Regions from separate parts of the Ectobacillus soli genome, predicted to be linked through region 1. Evidence: a T-box and tRNA genes for the amino acid it is inferred to sense, from the RefSeq annotation. Region 1 holds a T-box; the other holds one or more tRNA genes.
The links. A T-box is a leader RNA that pairs with one kind of tRNA and senses whether it is charged. The one in region 1 lies ahead of alaS (alanine--tRNA ligase), so its partner is inferred to be a tRNA-Ala.
Positions count from the first base shown of each region.

Region 1 (4,402 bases):
CGGAAATTTACCGCCAAGCAGAAGGCTCTTCTGTGATTCAGCTTGCTCACAGTATTAAGAACAATGAAGTGCCTACTGATATAACGGTCCAAAAGGTTGATCGTTCCTTTATTGCGTGCGCAGGGCCACAGGTTGTAGATGTTGTGAAGAAAGTGTGTGAAAATGCACAGGCAAAGGGCTTTACGGCTCGGGATATACAAGTTCTCGCTCCTATGTATCGCGGTCCTGCTGGCATAAATGCACTTAATACAGCGCTACAAGAAGTATTTAACCCACCCAGGGAAAAAAGGAAGGAAATGCAGTTCGGTGAAGTAACATACCGAGTTGGCGACAAAGTCCTCCAGCTAGTGAATCAGCCTGAGAGCCAAGTGTTTAATGGAGATATTGGTGAAATTGTCGCGATTTTTTTTGCAAAGGAAAATGTGGAACAGCAAGATATGCTAGTTATTTCATTTGATGGAATTGAAGTAACTTATACCAAAGGGGACTTTAATCAAATTACTCATGCATATTGTTGTTCGATTCATAAATCGCAGGGAAGCGAATTTCCTATCGTTATTTTGCCTGTCGTGAAAAGCTATTATCGTATGCTAAGACGTAATTTAATTTATACGGCGATTACACGAAGTAAGAAATTTCTTATCCTTTGCGGAGAACAGGATGCTTTTCATTCTGGTATACACCGCACCGATGATTCCGTTCGGCAAACATCGCTTTGTGAAAAACTGCAAGAACGATTTGGTGATCAAGGAGAAGACAAAAAAGACGACTCCAATCCTTTACATGTTGATTTAGAAGTTGATAACGATGATGTGGAAAATATTTCGCCTTATGATTTTATGTAGAGAAGACACACTATAAGTAGGTAGAAAGAAACTCGCTCTACCTACGTTTAATATGGGATTGTTTGGACATACTGAGAGAATAGAAAAAGGCAAAGGAGTGGACTGCCTTGTTAGTATGTCCAAACTGCAAAGGAAAAGATATTGGGAAAATTGGTGTAAACCAATACTATTGCTGGAGCTGTTTCATCGAGCTTTCTATTACGAAAGGCATGATTTATACTCATCAAGTGGAAGAAGATGGGTCACTTAGCTCTCTTGATGATCTATTTCATGAGGATGAACGGAAAATCAGCATGTAAGGGGTGTTGTGTCTTGAATATGAGAAACTCAATTATGGCATTTGGATTAGGTGCTGCTGCTTATCATTATGTAAGAAAAAATAATGTGATGTCTGCACGGAATATGAAGAAGGCTAAAAAATTGGTTAAGTCGTATTTTTAAAAAGAAGAGATGACCGAGGGAGTCTATCTGTTTTCCCATTAGGTCATCTCTTTTTTTACCAGATTACGTATAAACGTTCCTCACTCTTCTCAAACTACATAGAGGAGGGATGCGTATTGAAACAAATAAAAATCATTTGGATTTATCGGTTGGCACTTTTACTCCTCTTCTTTTTATGTTTACTCGTTTTTTGGAAATTAAAACCGATGTGGACTCCAATGTTGGACGTGATGAAGCTCATACTTATCCCGTTCCTAGCTGCTTTTTTTATCGCATATTTGCTGCACCCACTTGTTGAAAAATTAAATAAACATGGGGTTCCAAGGACGTTGGCTATTTTACTTATCTATCTATTATTTTTCGGAGGGGTTGGGTATGGGGTGTACAAAGGTACACCAATTGCCATTGCTCAGCTTCAGGACATGAATAATAGTTTTCCTAAGTTTATGGTCATGTACGAAAGTTGGAGTGATCATGTAGAAGAAAAAACAGAGAATTATCCAGAATTTGTGCATGAAAAACTTAGACAAGTATTTATTAGCATAGAAGAAAAAGTGCAATCATTGCTAAATCGTATGATGAGTACGGTAAGAACGATTTTAGATTCTTTGTTGATTATCGTCCTTGTTCCGTTTGTTGTCTTTTACCTATTAAAGGATTACGGAGAAATATATCATATCTTTTGGAAGCTTGTTCCTTTGAAATGGAGGAAGGAGGGACAAAAGCTAGCTGCGGATATGGATCAAACACTGGGAAATTACATTCGGGGTCAGCTGTTTATATGTGCCGTACTAGCAGGAGTTTCGGCGCTTGCTTTCTGGATTATAGGAATGAAATACCCGCTCCTGCTTGGGATTATTATCGGATTAACTGACATCATTCCTTATTTTGGTCCGATTCTCGGTGCCATTCCAACGATTGGAATCGCTATGACTATCTCTACTCAAATGGTTATAAAAGCAGCAATTACACTTGCTATACTGCAATTTGTAGAAAGTAATATCTTATCCCCGTACATTGTTGGAAAATCTCTTCATATGCATCCTGTTATTATCATGTTCTCTCTTCTGGTAGGGGGAGAAATAGGAGGACTTGCAGGACTTCTTCTTGCCATTCCAATTTTAGCTATTGTACGTGCCATCGTTTTACATTCAAAATCATTCCTAGCAAGACGTTGACAATGTTTTTACTATCACGTTATAATTCGTTATATATGTAAATTTGATGACGGATCGAGTATGTCACTACTATTTTTCAGAGAGGATGTCCCGCGGCTGAGAGGACTCTAAAGTAAGGGTGACAGAAGGCTAATCCTAAAAAGCAGCTAATCCCTGCCGTCCTGCCACGTTACGGCAACTTGAGGTGATGAGCTACGGTTCATAATCAGGGTGGTAACGCGAGTATACTCTCGTCCCTGCTATGGGGACGGGGGTTTTTTGTTTGTCAAAAATAAAGGAGGATTTACAATGAAGACACTGAAGGCAGCACAAATTCGCCAAATGTTTTTAGACTTTTTCAAAGAAAAAGGGCATAGCATAGAACCGAGCGCTTCGCTCGTACCACATGATGATCCAACGTTATTGTGGATTAACAGCGGCGTTGCAACGCTGAAAAAATATTTTGATGGACGGGTTGTTCCGCAAAATCCGCGCATTACAAACGCACAAAAATCCATTCGTACCAATGATATTGAAAACGTTGGGAAAACAGCACGCCACCATACGTTTTTTGAAATGCTAGGTAATTTTTCAGTAGGTGACTATTTTAAAGAAGAAGCAATTGCATGGGCTTGGGAATTCTTAACGAGTAGTAAATGGATCGGTTTTGATAAAGATAAACTATCTGTTACGATTCATCCAGAAGATGAGGAAGCATTTCGTATTTGGAATGAAGAGATGGGAATTCCGAAAGAACGAATCATTCGACTTGAACATAATTTTTGGGATATTGGGGAAGGACCGAGTGGACCAAATACAGAAATTTTCTACGATCGCGGAGAAGCTTATGGAAATGATCCAAGTGATCCAGAGATGTATCCTGGTGGAGAAAATGAACGTTATTTAGAAATATGGAATCTTGTATTCTCCCAATTTAACCATAATCCAGATGGTACATATACACCATTACCAAAGAAAAACATTGATACAGGTATGGGATTAGAACGTATGGCTTCTGTCGTGCAAAACGTACAAACAAACTTTGATACAGATTTATTTATTCCGATTATTGAAGCAACAGAAGTAATTTCAGGTGAGAAATATCGTACGGATAAAGAGAAAGATACTGCATTTAAAGTAATAGCTGACCATATTCGTACAGTAACTTTTGCAGTAGGAGATGGGGCGCTTCCATCTAATGAAGGCAGAGGCTATGTATTACGTCGTTTACTTCGCCGTGCAGTGCGCTATGCGAAGAAATTAAATATCAATCGTCCGTTTATGTACGAACTTGTTCCGGTAGTTGGAGAAGTAATGAACGATTTTTATCCGGAAGTATTGGAAAAAACGGCATTTATTCAACGTGTGATTAAAAATGAAGAGGAACGCTTCCACGAGACGTTACATGAAGGAGAAGCGATTCTAACAGATGTGATTGAAAAAGCGAAGAAACAAGGAACAGGAACGATTAGTGGTGAAGATGCATTCCGATTGTACGATACATACGGTTTTCCAATCGAACTAACGGAAGAATATGCAGAAGATGAGAATTTGGTAGTCGATCATGCTGGTTTTGAAGTCCAGATGGAAAAACAACGTGAGCGTGCAAGAGCAGCGCGTCAGGATATGGATAGTATGCAAGTCCAAGGTGGTGTACTGGGAGACATTAAAGTAGAAAGCAGTTTCGTTGGTTTCTCTCAATTAGAAACAAAGAGTAAGATTGTTGCTCTTGTTCAAAACGGAGAATATGCAGATGTAGTAAAAGCGGGAGAAGAAGCGCATATTATGCTCGATGCAACACCTTTCTATGCAGAAATGGGTGGTCAAATAGCTGACTTTGGACAAGTAGTTGGAGAAGGATATAGAGCTAAGGTTACAGATGTTCAAAAAGCACCGAACGGACAACATTTGCATAAAATCATAGTAGAAGAAGGATCATTTACAAATGGCGTAAGCGTA
Region 1 covers NZ_JBGJZM010000001.1:294,656-299,057, forward strand. The annotation lists gene recD2 (SF1B family DNA helicase RecD2) at 1-845, shown strand, start outside; gene ACAN53_RS01460 (hypothetical protein) at 953-1,144, shown strand; gene ACAN53_RS01465 (YrzQ family protein) at 1,158-1,286, shown strand; gene ACAN53_RS01470 (AI-2E family transporter) at 1,403-2,464, shown strand; T-box leader at 2,502-2,705, shown strand; gene alaS (alanine--tRNA ligase) at 2,753-4,402, shown strand, end outside.

Region 2 (4,402 bases), 1.3 Mb from region 1:
TATCCGCCTGTGAAAGATCCGCAATCACTTGAAGATTTCGAGCAAAATTTGAGATAATCTTACATTGATTTTCAGATAGACTAGTAGTTTGATATAAATTTAACATATCTATCATATCGCTAGTCATCCCTTCTATACATTCCAAAAACAAAGCTGCTTCACTTGTTCCAATGAAGTAGGAACCATTTAATATTTGAGATTACTATAGCATACTGGAATTTCATGACAAGAGGTTTGGTAGATTATCTTACATGAAAATTCCAATGATCCACCTTGTAATTATTGTGAACTCCTAGTTTGGTATACAATCAATCGTTACAACTACTAGCACTTCTATATTTTTTATCTACGATTTTATACAATAGACTTATTATTATGATGCACCCTACGTAAGACCCCTACCTTTTCAAAGAAAAGAGAGTCCTCCTATTAATGCTGAAAAAAATTTAATATTTCTATTTCTCTTTCCTATAAACAAGATTACAATGAATTTTGTGCATAAATAATATTTCATTAAAAATAAGGAGAATTACTTTTGGTTGTTCAAACAAATCCCTATCAAGAACAGACACTTTTCCATATATCTTGGCCTATTTTTATAGAATTAGCTCTTCATATGGGTATGGGAATAATAGCTACACTTATGCTAAGCCATTATTCTGACAGCGCAGCTTCTGGTGTTGGCGTTGCTAATCAATTAGTAAGTATTTTTATTTTAGTTTTCAATGTTACTTCGATGGCAGCAATGATTTTAATTGGTCAAAGACTCGGTGCAAAACATTTAAACGAGGCTCGCCAATTGGCTTATTCAGCCATTGGCTTGAACTTTTGGTTTGGTATTATCGTTTCTTTTATTGTTGTAACCTTTGGCGGACAGCTACTACTTTTATTTGATATACATGGTGATGTCCTACAGTACGGACTTACATTTATTCGTATTTCTGGAGCTTCTCTGTTCCTTGAATCACTTTCATTAGCGTTAAGCGCGATCCTTCGAAGTTATGGATATACGAGAGAATCCATGATTGTAACGGTTTTAATGAATGTTATTAGTATTATTGGGTACAGTTTTGCTATTTTAGGACTTTTTAATTTTCCTATTACAGGTGTAATAGGCGTTTCGTGGACCATAATAGGTGCCCGTACATTTGCAATTTGTGCTCTTTTCTATTTAATCTATAACAAGCTTGCATTACGAATCCAGTTCGATACTATTTTCAAATTAAATCGAAAAGATGTCCACGCAATGCTTTCCATTGGCATTCCATCAGCTGGAGAAAATATATCCTATCAATTTTCCCAGTTGGTTATTACTGCTTTAGTTGCTACTTTTGGAGATGCTTCCCTTGCTGCAAGAATTTATATAACGAACATATCCATGTTTTGCTACTTATTCACGTTAGCAATTGCAGAAGGAACGCAACTGCTTGTTGCACGTTATGTTGGGGGAAGACAATATGAAAAAGCATTAAAACGAGGAGTACGAACCTTAAAAATAGCTATGGTTGCTTCTTTTCTCACTTCATTCGCTACCGCTCTTATCGGTACACCGATATTAAAATTATTTACTAGCGATTTAGCTATCCTTGCAGTCGGCCTTCCTGTATTATGGGCTGTCGCCTTTACAGAACCAGGAAGAGCTATGAATATCGTTTTAATGAGTTCATTAAAATCATCAGGTGATGTTCGTTTTCCAGTTGTAATTGGGATTTGTGCAATGTGGGGTATCGCTGTTTCTCTCAGCTACGTGCTAGGAGTTCAATTCGGACTCGGTTTACTAGGTGTTTGGATTGCGCAAGGTGTAGATGAATGGTTCCGAGGTTGCTTCGCTCTTAAACGATGGCTTGGCAAACCGTGGAGAAAACAAGTACACGTTCAAACTAATTTCATTGCAAAATAAAATGAAAGTAACCTTTGATTTAAAAAGTACATCTTGGTAACGTCGCCAATACAAAGAGGAGCTTAACTAGAAGATTGTTTATATAAAGCTAAAGAAAGCCTGAGCAAATATGAGGTTTGGCACGTAGTTGTTTTATGTTTCTTATATGATTTTATATTTGTCTTTGGAGTTTTTTCAAATTAACTGGCCATTTCTAGAAAGTAGTTTCACTTCTTACAAAAAAGTCATGATTCTTCTTTAATCATGACTTTTTTTTCATATCGTTCGATTGTATACTACGTAATAGAAATTTTTATTATTTCGGGGCATTAGCTCAGCTGGGAGAGCGCTACGCTGGCAGCGTCGAGGTCAGGGGTTCGAGCCCCCTATGCTCCATCTTTAAAACCCTTGTATTCCAAGGGTTTTTTATTATATTTTTGTTTGCGGCTTTCGACTTAAATAATACTTGGGGACGAAATTTATAAATTTCTACTTTTTACCCATGCATCTAGAATAATGTTTGATTAAATTTATACTACTACCCTTGATAACCGAACAAAAGAAAGAGCGTGTTTTTAAAAAAAAGATTGATCAAAACACGCTCTTCTATATTCAATTGAATCCATCCTTTATAGTAAGTTTGATCATCTCTGTGATCATTCTTCAATTAAAGCCCCCGTTACTTTAAGTAAAAATATTCACAAACTTGCTTTTACTATGAGGGTAGTCTTTTCTTGTTATCTTTTTTGAAGAGAAAGGTCATGTAAAGAATATGTAACATTCTATTAAGGCTTTATTAAAATATCATTGTTAGAATAGACGAGGAAATCAGCATCCTATCATTACTATACAAAAAAGACCGGAGAAAAGAGGAAAAGGGGAAACGATGACAACGAAGACACTTACATATCTCGCCATGAATACAACATTTGAACTCAGGTTGGATTCCAAACATGAAATTTCAACCGATTTTTTCACTAAGGTCATTTCGGAGACGGAACGTCTCGAACAAATCATGTCCCGTTTCCGGGAAACAAGCGAGCTGACATCCTTGAACCGCAATCCGAACCATTGGAATCACGTTTCCGAAACGATGTATGACGTTTTAAGGAAAACGGAAAAGAAATGGGCGGAGACGAATGGTGCTTTCGATCCAAGGGTTCTCGCATATTTGGATCGATTGGGTTACTCGGGTGCAGAAGTCGCACCCTCGTCTTCGAGCGAGGATGCGCTATTCGACTGGAAGGCTGATGGAAAAGTGAAATTCTCCGCTCCGGTCGACCTTGGCGGCATCGGGAAAGGCTATACGGCGGATTACTTATCCACCTTGATCGAACTGGAATGCAAAGATGAATTGACAGGGTATATCATAAACGCCGGCGGTGATATGATCGTTTGCGGAACGCAAGCAGATGGCAGCGCTTGGAATGTTGGAGTGGAAGATCCCATTCATGCTTCGAATGATTTGGCGATGGTTTTGAGCATATCCGGTGAAAAAACCGCCATTTGCACAAGTTCCACATGGAAAAGAAGATGGGAAAGTGAAAACCGAACCTTCCATCATTTGATCAATCCGTGGACGAAACTGCCGTATCAAGGGAACATGGTGAGTGTGACGTCATTTGCGAAAAGCTGCGTGAACGCGGAAGTTTATACAAAATCCTTGTTCATACAAGATGAGCAGAAAAACATACACTTGCCATACTTGCCTCACATTTCGATCAATGCCAACAAAGAGATTGTCTGTTCGAACGAAATCGTTTCAAATATTATTTGGACTTTTTCCGATTTTCATGGAAAGGAGAATGTTTTTCATGCCGTTAATGACTAAAAAACGTACCATTTTACTATTCTTTACGTTTGTTTTCTTTGTCAGCACTTACGTAACAGTACATTCCTATTTGAAAAACAATCATCCAACCACTTATCCAACTATTTCTAATGTTCAAATACAAAATCAAGCTGATTCTGTAGCAGGACAAATTCAAAAACTACAAAGCAATTTGGATGAAGCAACAAAAGCAAAGAATGCAATCGATAATCAATACTCCAACCTAGTTACTCAAAAAAATGCATTATTACAAAAAGAAGGTGGAACTAATAAATAAAGTATGGAAGAAATCTACCATTGGAATTCTATGTGCTGGTGGTTTATACGCAGGCGTCCTTTATAATGTCCAAGACCAAGTAAGTGCTGCCAATATTCAAAAAAATGCATATTTGCAAAAAATTCAAGAGCGAAACAATTTAAACACAAAATTAAATGACTATAATCAAAAATTATATCAATTACAGCTCACTTACACGCAAACGGTAAATGATACGAATGTGAAAAACCAACAAATAAATGCGCTTAATTCAGAAATCGCTCAAATACAAAACCAAATTGCTGCGATGTCAGTTCGTTCGTCTTCGACGACTTCAGCGAATACAAACAGTGGCACAAGTAGTAGTACAAGTTCTGTAACAACTCAGGGACCAACAGTAGGTAAGTCTTCATCTCCCGCTCCCGCTGTAACTCCA
Region 2 covers NZ_JBGJZM010000001.1:1,578,450-1,582,851, forward strand. The annotation lists gene ACAN53_RS08200 (sensor histidine kinase) at 1-115, opposite strand, end outside; gene ACAN53_RS08205 (MATE family efflux transporter) at 536-1,900, shown strand; tRNA gene ACAN53_RS08210 (tRNA-Ala) at 2,203-2,275, shown strand; gene ACAN53_RS08215 (FAD:protein FMN transferase) at 2,766-3,710, shown strand; gene ACAN53_RS08220 (hypothetical protein) at 3,694-3,987, shown strand; gene ACAN53_RS08225 (hypothetical protein) at 3,971-4,402, shown strand, end outside.
Region 2: it has a tRNA-Ala gene. The T-box ahead of alaS (alanine--tRNA ligase) is inferred to sense a tRNA for this amino acid. The anticodon was not compared.